2 regions of the Gordonia sp. 135 genome follow, and region 1 is predicted to be linked to the other one. Evidence: riboswitches for the same ligand, from Rfam matches in the RefSeq annotation. Region 1 holds a riboswitch; the other holds the start of a gene.
What was found. A riboswitch is a leader RNA that binds a small molecule or an ion and turns the genes downstream of it on or off. The one in region 1 is predicted to bind cyclic di-AMP.
Positions count from the first base shown of each region.

Region 2: another riboswitch for cyclic di-AMP. It lies ahead of GKZ92_RS05680 (transglycosylase family protein); the one in region 1 lies ahead of GKZ92_RS14650 (C40 family peptidase).

Region 1 covers NZ_CP046257.1:3,243,013-3,250,301, reverse strand. The annotation lists gene qcrC (cytochrome bc1 complex diheme cytochrome c subunit) at 1-38, opposite strand, end outside; gene ctaE (aa3-type cytochrome oxidase subunit III) at 130-741, opposite strand; gene GKZ92_RS14675 (hypothetical protein) at 910-1,407, shown strand; gene trpD (anthranilate phosphoribosyltransferase) at 1,419-2,495, shown strand; gene GKZ92_RS14665 (Lrp/AsnC family transcriptional regulator) at 2,492-2,770, opposite strand; gene GKZ92_RS14660 (DEDD exonuclease domain-containing protein) at 2,767-4,632, opposite strand; gene GKZ92_RS14655 (hypothetical protein) at 4,966-5,196, shown strand; cyclic di-AMP (ydaO/yuaA leader) riboswitch at 5,304-5,534, shown strand; gene GKZ92_RS14650 (C40 family peptidase) at 5,552-6,232, shown strand; gene GKZ92_RS14645 (C40 family peptidase) at 6,400-7,289, shown strand, end outside.
Region 2 covers NZ_CP046257.1:1,237,785-1,245,073, forward strand. The annotation lists gene GKZ92_RS05645 (RCC1 domain-containing protein) at 1-1,167, opposite strand, end outside; gene GKZ92_RS05650 (hypothetical protein) at 1,256-1,486, shown strand; gene moaC (cyclic pyranopterin monophosphate synthase MoaC) at 1,492-2,028, shown strand; gene GKZ92_RS05660 (MogA/MoaB family molybdenum cofactor biosynthesis protein) at 2,021-2,524, shown strand; gene GKZ92_RS05665 (molybdenum cofactor biosynthesis protein MoaE) at 2,563-2,994, shown strand; gene GKZ92_RS05670 (SDR family NAD(P)-dependent oxidoreductase) at 2,991-3,818, opposite strand; gene GKZ92_RS05675 (helix-turn-helix domain-containing protein) at 3,872-4,723, shown strand; gene GKZ92_RS05680 (transglycosylase family protein) at 4,835-5,470, opposite strand; cyclic di-AMP (ydaO/yuaA leader) riboswitch at 5,477-5,676, opposite strand; gene GKZ92_RS05685 (MoaD/ThiS family protein) at 5,931-6,179, opposite strand; gene moaA (GTP 3',8-cyclase MoaA) at 6,190-7,278, opposite strand.

The sequences.
Region 1 (7,289 bases):
GTGCCGCTGTCCGACGGTCGCGGTGGAGATGAACTCATCTGTGACTCTCTACTAAGCGGGACGGAGTGGAGATCTAGAGCGAGCTGCGCTCTGAGGTGGCGGATCGCGCGTCGCGCGGGGTCGACGGGGTCATCGGATGAAGTAGATCGTGACGAACAGTCCGATCCAGACGATGTCGACGAAGTGCCAGTAGTAGGAGACAACGATTGCGGCGGTTGCCTGCGCCGGGGTGAACTTCGAGAGCTTGGTGCGGATGAGCAGGTAGACGAAGGCGATCAGTCCGCCAATGACGTGGAGGCCGTGGAAGCCTGTCGTCATGTAGAAGACCGAGCCGTACGCATCCGAGGCCAGGGTCGTGCCGTGGCCGACGAGCACGGTGTACTCGTACGCCTGACCGAGGACGAAGATCGTGCCCATGATGAGGGTGATCACGTACCAGCGGCGGAGGCCGAAGACGTCACCGCGCTCAGCGGCGAAGACGCCCATCTGGCAGGTCACCGACGAGAGGATCAGCACCGTCGTCACCGGGATGGCGAGGGCGAGATTCAACTCGGTCGGTGGCGGCGGCCACCCGACGGCGGAGTTGGCCCGGGCGACGAAGTACATCGCGAAGAGGCCAGCGAAGAACATGAGCTCACTGGACAGCCAGACGATCGTGCCGACGCTGACCATGTTGGGCCGGTTCAGCGAGTGCACGCGCGAGGTTATCGCAGTCCCTGAGGTACCTACAGCGCTTGTCACATGTGAAGTATGACGGTTCGTAGTAAGCGGTGGCCACCCGGGTCGGATATTGGGTTCGCCTTTTTATTCCGCTGCAGGTCGGGGGCCATGTCATGTCGTCTCCGGCGTGTCCGCACACCCTCTCCGACGCTCTGTTCCCGTCCATGACGCGGTGGCTACGGTGAGTTCATGTCGAGTTCGGATTCCTCCGGTCCCCGCGACCTCAACGGGCGGGTCGTCGCCCGGGGTCGCCTGGCGCGCCTGCGATCCCGGCTGCGGGGCGGTGGCGGCACCGGCCCGCTCGGGCTCGCCGACGACGTGGTGGTCGTCGCCGGCTCGGACGACGACGCGATCGCCTCGTCGACGGCCCTCGACGCGTCGTCGTGGCGGGCCGAGGAAGAGGTCATCCTCCGCCACGATCTGGAGGTGCCCGCGGATCGGCTCGCCGACGCCGCCGCGGTGGCCGCTCTCGACGGGTACGAGGTGGTCGACGACGAGCGTTGGGGGCCGCGGCCGCAGACCGTCGACGATCGGCTCGAGGTTCTCGTCTTGGCGCGGGTCCAGTTGCTCGACGCCATGCATCTGTCCCAGGAACGGTCCCGGATGGCGAGTCTGGGCTCCCGCCACGGCGGAATCGCACGACGATGGTCCGTACTGCAGCGTCCGCCGGGCGGGGCGGGGCACTAGGCTCTCTGCCTGTGAGTACCGCACAGTCTGCCTTCACCTGGCCGCAGATCCTCGGCAAGATCACCGATCGCATCGACCTGTCCGCCGAAGAGGCGGGGTGGGCGATGAACGAGATCATGACCGACAGCGCCAGCGGCGCCCAGATCGCCGCCTTCGGTGTCGGCGTGAAGATGAAGGGCGCGGCGCCCGGCGAACTCGTCGGGCTGGCGCAGGCGATGCTCGACCATGCGACGCTCGTCGAGGTGAGCCGTCCGGCGGTCGACGTGGTCGGCACCGGCGGCGACCGGTCGCACACCGTCAACATCTCCACGATGACCTCGATCGTGATCGCGGCCGCCGGAGTCCCGGTCGTGAAGCACGGGAACCGCGCGGCGTCGTCGAAGAGCGGCGGTGCCGACGTACTCGAGGCGCTCGGGGTGGACATCACCCTGTCGGCCGACGCGGTCGCGCAGTGTGTGGAGGAACTGGGCATCGGGTTCTGCTTCGCGCCGGTGTTCCACCCGGCCTTCCGGTTCACGGGGCCGCCGCGCAAGGAGATCGGCATCCCGACCGTGTTCAACGTGCTCGGACCGCTGACGAATCCGGCCCGGCCCACCTCCGGCCTCATCGGCTGCGCCTTCGCCGACCTCGCCCCGGTTCTCGCCAGCGCGTTCGCCGATCGCGGCGGCTCGGCTCTGGTGGTGCGCGGCGACGACGGCCTCGACGAACTCACCACGACCACCACCTCGACGGTGTGGCAGGTCGTCGGCGGCCAGGTGTCCCAGCTCAGCATCGACCCGGCCGATCTCGGCATCGCTCGCGTGGAGCTGTCCGCGCTGCAGGGCGGCGATGCGGTCGCGAACGCTGCTATCGCGCGCGAATTGTTCTCGGGGACAACAGGTCCCGTACGCGACGCGGTGTTGCTGAACTCCGCCGGCGCGATCGTGGCGTTCGAACAGCAGGGCCCGATGACCTCGGTCGAGCTGACCGAGGCGCTCGGCGCCGCCAAGGATCGCGCCGCCGACGCCATCGACTCGGGTGCGGCGGCGGCGCTGCTCGACCGATGGGCCGCGCTCAGCACTCAGCTGGGGGCGGCCGCCCGCGGTTAGTTCTCGCCGATCGAGAAGCCACCCTCCACGTCCGAGCTGGAGTAGCTGCGGAACGCGATGTGGGTGGCGGACTTGAGCACTCCGGGCAGTCGGTTGATCTGCCCGGTCACCACGGATGCGATGTGCTCGTGATCGCGGACGCGGATCTTCGCGATGAGGTCGACGTCGCCCGCGCAGGAGTACACCTCTTCGACGCCGGCGATGTCGGCCACGGCCTGAGCGGTCTCCGGGATCTGGTGGATGTCGGCCTGGATGAGGACGATGGCAGTGATCATGGCGCAAGCCTAGTGGCCACGAGCTCGCGGATCGGCGAGTGCTGCGCCGCCCGTGGTGTCCGGTGCACAACGGCGCGGGCTACGGAGCGGGCGTCTCGCGCGGATTGTGACCAGCCGCGCCGGCGTTCGGCGCAACCCGCCGGGAGTGCCACGGGATCAGTGGTGGACACGATGCGGGCCCCGGGTTCGGTCATCCACCGATAGATCAGTGCGACCTCCTCGGCCGGGGCTCCGCGCAGCGGCCCGGGCTCGGGGATGACCGTCTCGGCGGCGGCGACGAGAGCGTCGACGACCGGCATGGGGGAGACGCCCCGCCGTGCACGCCCGGCCGCCGCGAGCCGTCCGTGACGGACGACGGCGAAATGCCAGCCGCGCTCCTCATCGGGACGGGCGACGACGATTTCGGCGATCGCGCACAGTGCGGCCAGCCGCTGACACCGCGCCAGGGCGTCGATGGTCAGCGCGAGCCGGTCGCGATGGCGGGCGGCGGTCTCGAACATCTGCGCCTCGGAGAGTTCGGCGAGGCGCGCGGTCAGCTCGTCGAGGAGGTCGTCGGTCTCCCCGCGCATCAGCCGGCGGGCCGCGGTCACGCGCGGCAGGTAATCCGGGACGGTCTGGGGTTGCGCCGCGGCGGCATGGCATCCCCCGGGCTGACGGACGCCATCGGGAGTGGGGCACCAGTGGTACCCGGTGGCGCCGAGGCGCTTGGTGCACGTGCGCAGTCCGGCGGCCGCGGCGATCACGTCGGCCACCGTCGCCGCGTTGTTGCGGTTGCCCACCGGACCGATGGATTCGTCGGTGGGCGTGCGGCTCACCTTGAGGCGCGGGAAGCGCTCCTCGGTGAGCGTCACCCACCATCCCTTGTGGGGCTGCGTCGAACGCCGGTTGTAGGCCGGCGCGTGGGCAGCGAGCAATCGCAGCTCGCGGACGGCCGCCTCGAGCGCGTGAGAACACTCGACGACGTCGACGCGCTCGGCCAGCAGGACCATCTCGGTGATGCGGCGTCGGGGATCGCTGCCGGAGAAATAGGAACGGACGCGGCGTCGGAGGTCCACCGCGGTGCCGACATAGAGGACCTCGTTCGACGGTCCGCGGAAGAGATAGACGCCCGGCCGCGCGGGCACACGGTCGGCCATCTGACGTTTGGCCCGCAGGCGCGGATCGGTGCGCGGCAGATAGGAGGTGAGTTCCCCGACCGTCGAGATGCCCTGATTCCCGACGCGCTCGAGGAGACGGTGGAAGACCTCGACGGTGGCGCGGGCGTCGTCCAGGGCCCGGTGGGTCGGACGGACCGAGACGTCGAAGAGTTCGGCGAGTGCGCTCAGCTTGACCGTGGGCGCCTCGTCGCGGGGCAGGATGCGACGGGCCATCGTCACGGTGCAGAGGCTGAGGCTGAACGGCCAGTCCAGGTGGAGCCGGAGGGCGTTCTGCCGCAGGAACCCCATGTCGAAGCGCGCGTTGTGGGCGACCAGGATCGCGCCGCGGGCGAACTCGAGGAACGAGGGCAGCACAGATTCGATCCGGGGGGCGTCGGTGACCATCGCCGTCGTGATCCCCGTGAGCGTGACGATCTGCGGAGGGATGGGCCGGCCGGGATCGACGAGGGTGGCGAACTCGCCGATCACCTCGCCGCCGCGGATCTTCACCGCGCCGATCTCGGTGATGCGGTCGCCTGCGGGATTCGAGCCGGTGGTCTCGAGGTCGACGACGACGAGCGTGGTGTCGAACAGAGCGCGATCGCTGAACTCGCTCGACATGGCGTCGCCGCCGGTGGCCTGGTCGGCGGCCTCGAGATCCGCGAAGGTCAGCTGTCCCGAGATCACCTGTCCTGCGGCTGCACCGCCACCATCCCTGCGCGTCACGAGGCGAACATTAGTTCGACGCACCGACACGGCGGATGTGACACCCCGATCGTTCGTTCCGTTTCGGTCCCGGGGCCGCGGCGCGGACGTACGCCGACGTCACCTGTTACTCGTGTGACGCATGTGTCGAACACTGTGCGAGCGAGTTTGTCGGTGGTGGTCCCTAGTCTCCATCTCGAAGTGAGAGATCGACGCCGACGGCGCCGAAATCGCCCGCCGTGACCCGCCCGATCCGGAGTTCAAACGCCTCCGGCGGCCAGATGAGATGGAGATCACACGATGCATGTCGACTGCGCAACCTGCCCGGCCCGCCCCGTCGCCTGTGACGGGTGCATGATGACCGTGCTTTTCGGTGGCCCGAACTGGGACGATGCACCCGTTGAAGGTGGAGCTTCGGTAACGGTGCAGGCCCTCGACGACGATGCGGAACTGGACCTCGCGATCGATGTGTTGCAGTCGGCTGCAATGGTCACCAGTGCCGCTGCACGATCTGCAAGAACCGATAAAACTGCACGTCAGAAGCCATTTCGCGTCATCTCGTCGACCGAACTCCGGGCGGGCTGAGAAGCGGTGGCGAACTGCGTGTCCGGTGCCTAGTGGACACAGCGCCGACGATTTCGTAACCTTTCTGAGACCTTTGCGGAGCGTCCCGCTTCAACAGAAGTGGTCCGCACAAGTCACCGCTCAATCGCCCTCACGGGCGAACCGGGGAACCACTTACTTCGGGCAGCGCGGCCAGGGATGTCGGTACTGACACGACCAGCTGAGACTGTCCCGATCGGGGTGAATCGCGTCAACGCGCAAACGTGTCCTTCTGGGATACGGCTGTGCCGAAAACGCGTAGGGCCACTCTTCCGGCCCGAACCCGACAGCTAACTCGGTCGGCGGTACAGGGAGAAACTGAAGGAGAACTCGCTTCGTGGCCAAACATCGTTTGGAACAGCCCAATCGTGGGAGCACGGTTGCCAAGAAGGCGGTGATCGCTGGATCGATCACGCTCGGTTCGCTCGCTGCCGCGGCCGGCCCTGCTCTTGCAGCCCCGGTCCACACCCCGCTCGGTACCTTCGAGATCCCGGCACTGCCCGGTGAGCAGAAGGCCCCGGAAGCGGCCCCGGCACCCAAGCCCGTCGCGAAGTCGCCGGCTGCCACGGTCGAGATCCCCAACGTCGGCCAGTTCACCATCCCGGGTATCGGTCAGAACCAGATCCCGCAGCAGTTCCGTCCGCATGGTGGCGCCCCCCTCGGGCAGCCTCAGCTGACCGCCGGCCAGAAGGCCGTCAAGGCTGCGGAGAGCAAGATCGGCTCGCCGTACTCGTACGGTTCGGCCGGCCCCAACGCCTTCGACTGTTCGGGTCTCGTCTACTGGTCCTACAAGCAGGCCGGCAAGAACATCCCCCGTGACAGCTACGGCCAGCTCGGTGGCGGGCGCGCGGTCTCCTACAGCGAGGCCAAGCCGGGCGACGTGATGATCTTCAACGGTGGCGGCCATGCCGGCATCTACGTCGGAAACGGACAGTTCGTCCACTCCTCGACCTACGGCACGCCCGTGAAGCGTGACGCGGTCAAGGAATGGCAGCTCACCGGTATCCGGCGGTACTGAGACCAACTGAACAAGAGCATCAGGAGAGGGCGGGTCGCGAGCTTTGTGCGATCCGCCCGATCCAGTCTCGGGGGCCATCGGGGGAACTTAGGGTGGTCCGCGGGGGAGGAACGAAGCGGTAGAGGAGTGACTGGACCGTGCTTTCCGGGGAGGGACTAGTGAACGCGATGCGTCTGCGCGCTCGATCGGGCCCGATGATGCTCGCCTTGTGTCTGCTGGCGGCGATCGTGACCGTCGTCCCGCTGACGACCGGCGGCGTCGGGCAGGCCCAGGCCGCGCCCGCGCGATCGGCGGATCAGCTTCTCGATCGATACAAACAGCTCGGCACCGAGGCCGAGAAGACCACCGAGGCGATGCACAACGCCAAGATCGAGTACGACAAGCAGCGCTCGATCGTTGCGCAGGCCAAGCGGGCCGCGGCCGACGCCCAGCGCAAACTCGACATCAGCCGTGAGCAGCTCGCCTCCTACCAGGCCAGGGTCGACGCCATCGTGCGCGCCAGCTACCAGGGCGCCCGCGTCAGCGGTCTCTACGCGGTGATGGTCAGCGACTCGCCCCAGGCACTGCTCGACCAGATGTCGGGACTCGACATGATCTCGCGGCAGGCCGCTTCCGACCTGACCGCCATCAAGAAGGTCCGCGCCCGCACCGCGGCCGCCAAGAAGGACGCCGACCAGACCGCACTCGCGGCGTCGGAGGCCGTCTCGCGCGCCGAACGGGTCCGCGGAGACCTCCAGACCAAGCAGGCCGACCTGCAGATGCAGGCGATCCAGATCCGCGCGATCTACCAGTCGATGACCGGCAAGCAGCTCGCCGCCCTCCTCGGCCCGAAGTTCGACTTCGACCCGCGGATCGTCCCCAAGGGCACCGCCGCCGCACTCGTCGCGGTCCAAGCCGCGCTGACGCGCATCGGCGATCCCTACGTGTGGGGCGCGACCGGCCCGAGCTCGTTCGACTGCTCGGGTCTGATGGTGTGGGCCTACAAGCAGGCCGGCAAGACCCTCCCGCGGTCGAGTGAGGCGCAGTTGGCCGGCGGTCAGCCGGTGTCCCGCGAGGA
Region 2 (7,289 bases), 2.0 Mb from region 1:
TGCGGCTGCCTGCGGGCTCGAACCACCGTCGCCGCCTTTGTCGTCGCCGCGGGTGAGCAGGACGACGGCCGCGACCACCGCCAGCAGCGCGACCACGCCGATCGCGCCGGCGAGCAACGGCAGGCGGCGTCGGCGGCCCGGCGTCGCGGCCCGGGTGGGTGCGGAGTGGGCGGGCAGCGGGGGAGTGAAGCCCGGTGCGGAGAGGTGATGGGTATCCGGCGGCGGGCCCTGCGCGTACAGAGGCGGCGGCGGACCGGGATACGGCCGCCGCTGCTGGGTCTCCGGTGGCAGGGTCTCCGTACCGGAGGGCGGTGGGACGATCTGCGTCGCCGCGGTGCCGACGCCGGCCGCGGTGAGTGCCCGCCGCAGTTCCACGGCGAAGTCGGTGCACGTGGGGTAGCGGTCCAGCGGCCCGCGGGCCAGGGCGCGGTCGAAGACGGGATCGAGTGCGGCGAGGTCGGGCCGGTACCGGCTGATCCGCTCCGGCGGTGACGTCAGCTTCGCGACGATGTGCCGGGTCTGGGTGTCGGCCTCGAACGGCGTCGTGCCGGACAACAGCTCGTAGGCGGTGCAGGCGAGCGCGTACTGATCTGACGCCGGACCGGCCGGTTTGCCGTCGAGGATCTCCGGCGCGGCGTAGACCAGCGTGCCCACGAACGACGACGGTGCGGTGAGCGTGGTGGCGGTGGCCAGTTTCGCGATCCCGAAGTCGAGGACCACGACCCGGTCGAGAGCGTCGTCCATCGCCCGCCGGGTGACGAGGATGTTGCCCGGCTTGATGTCGCGGTGCACGACGCCGTGGGCGTGCGCGTAGTCGAGGGCGTCGGCGACGCGGTCGACGATCGTCAGGATCTCGTCCGGCCGGAACGAGCTGCTCCGCAGGTCGCGTCCGTCGAGGTAGGCCATGGTGAACCACGGGTCGTCGTCGGTGACGCCGTAGTGATAAATCGTGACGATGTTCGGGTGGTCGAGGGATGCCGCGGTCTGTGCCTCCCGGCTGAACCGGCGGACGAAATCCTCGTCGACGGTCTCGGCGACCGAGATGACCTTCAGTGCCTCGCGGCGTCGGAGTGGCCGGTTCTCCACCAGGTAGACCGTGCCCATGCCGCCCGTGCCCAGGCGGCTGATCACGCGGTAGCCGGCGACCTCTTCCGGGTGGTGGGCCATCAGCGCCTCCTGGTGGCGTGACCTGTGATGCGACGACGATAGCCCCGGTCCGGCCGCCATGCCCGGACACCGCACTTCTTTCATTCGAATGGCGTGGCACAATGCTCCCGTGGCAAACAACAGTGGTGACAAAGCCGACAAGAAGCACTACGTCGACAACGGCTGGCCGAAGGACGAGGACGGCAACCATCCCGACCACGCGGTCTCCGAGCTCGCGACGCACATCTCGGGTGCGCTGTCCCCGTTCGGTGACACCCAGTTCCCGCTCCCGGTCGACGACCTGCCGTTCGTGCAGTCGAAGACGGTCGTCAACCGCTGACGCCGATGCCGACCACCGGAACCAACAGCGGCGGGTCGGTATCTCCGAGGCAAGGTGCCGGCCGCCTGTCGCACATCGACAGCAGCGGCACGGCGCGCATGGTCGACGTCGGGCACAAGGCGCCGACGAAGCGTCGCGCGATCGCCGGCGGCACCTTTCACACCACGACCGAGGTGATCGGTCTCCTCAGTGAGTCGAAGCTGCCCAAAGGCGATGTGCTGGCGACCGCCCGCATCGCCGGGATCATGGCGGCCAAGCGCACCGATGAGTTGATCCCGCTGTGCCATCAGCTGGCGTTGTCGTCGGTGGAGGTCGACTTCACCATCGGCACCGACTCCATCGACGTGACCGCGACCGTAGCCACCTCCGGCCAGACGGGCGTCGAGATGGAGGCACTGACCGCGGTCGCCGTCGCCGGGCTGACGCTGCACGACATGGTCAAGGCCGTGGACAAGCGTGCACACATGGACGGCATCCGTCTGCTCGAGAAGACCGGCGGCAAATCCGGCGATTGGCTGCGGGACGACCCGGCCGATGGCTGAGAACCCCTCGCCCGACCCCGCGCGGCAACGCGTCGCGCAGATCGTCGTGGCCTCGACGCGGGCGAGCACCGGGGTCTATCCCGACCGCACCGGCCCGATCATCGAGGACTGGCTCGCCGAGCAGGGTTTCCGCGTCGCCGAACGCGATGTGGTGGCCGACGGTCCACCGGTGGGCGCCGCGATCCGCGCCGCGGTCTACGCCGGCGTCGACCTCGTGCTCACCACCGGCGGAACAGGTCTGTCACCCACCGACCGCACCCCCGAGGAGACACGGCCGCTGCTCGACGTCGAGATCCCCGGCCTCGCCGACGCCATCCGCGCAGCGGGATTGCCGAAGGTGCCGACGGCCGTGCTCTCCCGCGGCCTCGCCGGCATCGCCGGGACCACACTGGTGGTGAACCTGCCGGGCTCGACCGGCGGTGTGCGGGACGGCCTGACCGTGCTCACCGGCGTCGTGCACCATGCTCTCGACCAGATCCGCGGCGGGGATCACTGATCGTCCCCCGATCGCCGCGACAGGACAGGACTCTCGAAATGGCAGTGGTTGTACACACCGCGGTGTCGGACACCCCGATCGGGCTCGCCGATCACGAGGCGATGGTCGCCGACGCCTCGGACGGTAAGGCCGGCGCGATCGTCGGCTTCGTCGGGGCGGTCCGCGATCACGACGGCGGCCGGACCGTCGCCGAACTGGACTATTCCGCCCATCCGACGGCGCCGAAGGTGCTCGCCGAGGTCGTCGAAGAGGTGTCGGCGGTCGAGGGTGTCCGCGCGGTCGCCGTCTCGCACCGCGTCGGCGAACTCGAGATCGGCGACGTCGCCTTCGTGGTGGCCGTGGCCGCCGACCATCGCCGCGCCGCGTTCGAGACGTGTGCCCGGCTCGTCGACGAGGTCAAGGCGCGTATCCCGGTGTGGAAGCACCAGTACTACGACGACGGCACCGAGGAGTGGATCAACTCGGCCTAGGCCCCGGCGCCACCGTCGACGGGCACGATCGCGCCGGTGACGAAGGAGGCGCGGTCGCTGAGCAGGAACGCGGCGACCTCGGCGATCTCCCGCGGTTCGGCCATCCGGCCGAGCGGGGTGGAGTCGCTGATCCAGCGGGTGACGCCCGGGCTGGCCGCCTCCCACTCGTCGATCATCTCGGTGGCGGTGCCCCCGGGCGTGAGCCCGTTGACGCGGATGCCGTCGCGGGCCCAGCTCACGGCCGCGGTCTCGGTGATGCTGTTCAGCGCGCGCTTCATCGCGCCGTAGGCGGGCAGGTCGGGGTTGGCGCGTCGTGACCCGATGCTCGAGGTGTTCACGATCGCGCCGCCGCGACTGCGCCGCATCAGCGCCGCTTCGGCGTTCATCGCGATCCAGTGCGCGCGGAAGTTCACCGCGAACTGCCGGTCGATGTCGGTTGCCGTGGTGTCCTGCAGCTGACCGGGTACCTCCTGGACGACGGCACCGTTGTTGAACGCGCCGTCGAGGCGGCCGTGCAGCTCCTCGACACGGTCGATCGCGGCGTGGACACTCGCGTCGTCGGCCAGGTCGAGGGCCACCGCGTCGGCGGTGCCGCCGGTCGACCGGATGTCGTCGACGATCTGCTCGAGGGCATCGAGGCCGCGCGCACCGAGGACGACCGAGGCGCCCTCGTGGGCGAACAGATGAGCTGCGGCGGCGCCGATTCCGCGGCTGGCGCCACTGATGAAGACGACCTTGCCGCGGAGCAGGCCGATGGACGGGGTGGACCGGATGTCGGGGTTGTGTGTCATGCCGTTCAGCGTGGCCGCGACAGACGAGCTCATTCAGGCACAGGCTGTACTACTCTCCGCCGGCCGACCGGACGCACACTCGAGGTATGGACAAACACGGGCTCGCCTCCTTCCTGCGGAGTCGACGCGAGCGTTTGCAGCCGGAGGACGTCGGTCTGCCGGCCGGTACCCGGCGTCGGACTCCCGGGCTGAGGCGGGAAGAGGTCGCAGTGCTCGCACACATCTCGACCGAGTACTACGTACGCCTCGAGCAGGGTCGCGCACCCCGCCCGTCGGCGGAGGTGCTCGTCGGCATCGCCGGTGCGCTGCTGCTCACCGATGAGGAGTCCGATCACCTGCACATGCTCGCCGGGACAGCCCCACTCCGCACCGCCCTTCATCGGCGGGACGTGCGTCCGAGCATCGTCGCCCTGTTGGGCCGCATGCCGCAGACCGCGGGGTTCGTGATGTCGGCGATCTTCGAGGTTCTCGCGTGGAACGATCTGGCGGCTGCGCTTCTGGAGGACTTCGGCGAACTCGGCCCGGCCGAACGCAATCTCGCGCGTCGGGCGTTCCTCACCGACGACGCCGCGCCGCTGTACGGGATCTCCGACGGCGCGGAGTTCCGTCACCACGTCGTCGCCAGGTTGCGGCTCGCGGCGACCCGCTATCCCTCCGACCCGACGGTCGCCGGTCTCATCGAGGATCTCCGGGAAGGCAGCGCACAGTTCGCCCGGCTGTGGGATCAGCACGACGTCGCAGCTGCACCGACGCTCCGGAAGAGTCTGCAGCATCCCGTCGTCGGAAAGATCACGGTCGACTGCGATTCGCTGGAGCTCGCCGAGCGGGATCAGCATCTGGTTCTCTACAGTGCGCCGGCGGGTTCGGCGGACGCCGAGGCGCTCGCCCTGCTGCAGGTTCTCGGTTCCGACGCTGCGGGGTTGTCGGAAACCAGCTGAGAATTGGAAAAGGGCCCCGCACGGATCAGTCATCGTGCGGGGCCCTTCGTCTGGGTCCCTCTGTGCGCTGCGGATTGTGTCCGAGCTGCTACAGGTAAGGGTTGCTACTCGTCAGGGGTTGGGCAGCAGGTGCTTGTTGTCGTTGAACATCTTGATCTGATCGGGGCTCAGCGAGACACCGCTGTTCTTGGCCGCGTTCCAGAGGTTCTCGACCTCGGGGCTCACACCGGCATCGGTGAGAACCGAGGTGACCTGCTTGGCGACGTCGTCGGTGGTCCTGGCCTCAGGGGCCTTGACGAGGCTGAAGCTGCCGTTGCCGTCCTGGAGCTTCTTGACGATCGGGGCCGGGACATCGCTCGGCGCGGTGCGCGGGGTGTGGCCCGACAGGCCGACGCCACAGGTGGGCCATGCGCCCTTGCCCTGCGAGGCGAGCACGCGCTCGGCGACGACGATCTGCTCCTCGCGGGTGGCCTGCTCGGCGGTCGGGGCGAACTCGCCGCCGCCGTGGCCGCTCCAGGTGCTCGGCGAGAACTGCAGGCCGCCGTGGTAGCCGTTGCCGGTGTTGATGGCCCAGTTACCGCCGGACTCGCACTGGGCGACCTGGTTCCACTCGGCGTCGGTCGCGGCATTCGCGGTACCGGTGCCCAGGAGTGCGGCTCCGCCACCGAGGACGGCGCCGGTGAGGGCGACCTTGGTGATGGTCTTGGTGGTCGAGTTGGTCGTCTGCTTGCGGTGACGTCCGGACATAGATCGAATTCCTCTCTCCACGCGCCTACGAAGTCAGCTGTCGGGTTCGAGCGAGAGGCTGCTCGGCCCCAGTGCGTCACCATGATTTGTTAACCACGGTTCTGCGCCTGGGACTTAACCCCGAGGACACCGTGTGTGGTGCCCGGTCTCAGGGGATGAGGTTGGGTCCCCCGTCCTCGCTCCTAGATTTCGTGCGGTCGTTCCCACCGGCGGAGCGAGGCTCGGCGCGGCCGGCGGGACGTATGTTCTGTTTCCTTACCGTGACCTTCGAGAAGGTCGCTTCGTACAGTACGTCCTTCGATCGGCCGATTCACCTGCTTGTCCACAACTTATTTTTTCTCCAGAACCTGGTCTCCCGACCAACTTTCGGCGTCCTCGCAGTTCATCGCGCCGGATGCGGTCCCGTGGCCATCTCGTTACCGCTCCGTTATGTGAGAAAGGTCACAGGGCGGCTGTGGTGTCAACCACCGGCGAACGGGGGGAGGACGTCGAGTGTCGAGCAGATGCCGAGCTGTAGTGAACGGTCAGTGAAGGCCGTTTCGTCGCGGAGGTAGGAACACCGCTCGAGGACCGTCGCCAATTCGGGGTTGCCGGCGGACAGCGTCGACTCGAGGTCTCCGAGGGTGGCCGCGGGCTCGATGTCGACGACGCGCGACTCGGTGCCGGCGGCGGCGCGAGCAGCGGCGAAGAAGCGGACGGTGAGGTTCATCGGGGCGAGCCTATCCGCCGATGGCGGACATGGGCCGCGTCGGCTGCACGAAGCCGGCCGCGTTCACCTCGTGTCCGGGAGCCTTCTGCCACATGTCGGTGCGCCACAGCGCCGCGATGGCGGCGTCGACCTCGTCGTCGGGCAGCGTGCGCAGCACAGCGCGCAGATCGGTCTCCGACGACGCGAACAGGCAGTTGCGCAGCGACCCGTCGGCGGTGAGCCGGGTGCGGTCGCAGTCGCCGCAGAACGGGCGGGTGACCGAGGCGATCACCCCGACCTTGGCCGGGCCCCGTGACGTCCGATGGCCGTCGACGATCCAGGTGGCCGCCGGGGCGCTGCCGCGCGGTGCCGGATCGGGCAGCAGATCGAACCGTGTGCGAAGCGTCGCCAGGATCTCGTCGGCGGTCACCATCCGGGCCCGTTGCCAGGCGTGGTCGGCGTCGAGGGGCATCTGTTCGATGATGCGGAGTTCGTAGCCCTGTTCCAGGCAGTAGGCGAGCAGGTCGGGGATGGCGTCGAGGTCGGCGCGGTCGGGGAGCACGGCGTTGACCTTGACGGGGTCGAGACCCGCGCGTTTGGCGGCGGCGAGACCGGCCAACACGTCGTCGAGCCGATCGCGCCGGGTGATCTGGGCGAACCGTTCCCGGTCGACGGTGTCGAGGGAGATGTTGATGCGGCTGAGCCCGGCGGCGACGAGACCGTCGATCCGCCGCGTGAGACCCAGACCGTTGGTGGTGATCGCGATCTCGGGTCGCCGGGGCAGGGCGGCGACGGCGCCGATGACCTGCTCGAGGTCGCGGCGCAGCAGGGGCTCCCCGCCGGTGAAGCGGATGCGTTCTATCCCCAGATCCCGGACCGCGACCGTCAGCACACGGATCAGTTCGTCGGCGCTCAGCACCGCGTCGTTGGGCATCCAGTCGAGTCCCTCGGCCGGCATGCAGTAGGTACAGCGCAGATTGCATCGGTCGGTCACCGAGACCCGCAGGTCCTTCGCGACCCGCCCGAACGTGTCGCGCAGGGGTCCCTGCGTGGGCACGTCCGATGGTGCCGCGGCCGTCATCGACCGTGGCGTGGGGATCCCGAGGCCGACCGTGCTCATGCTGTCCTGCA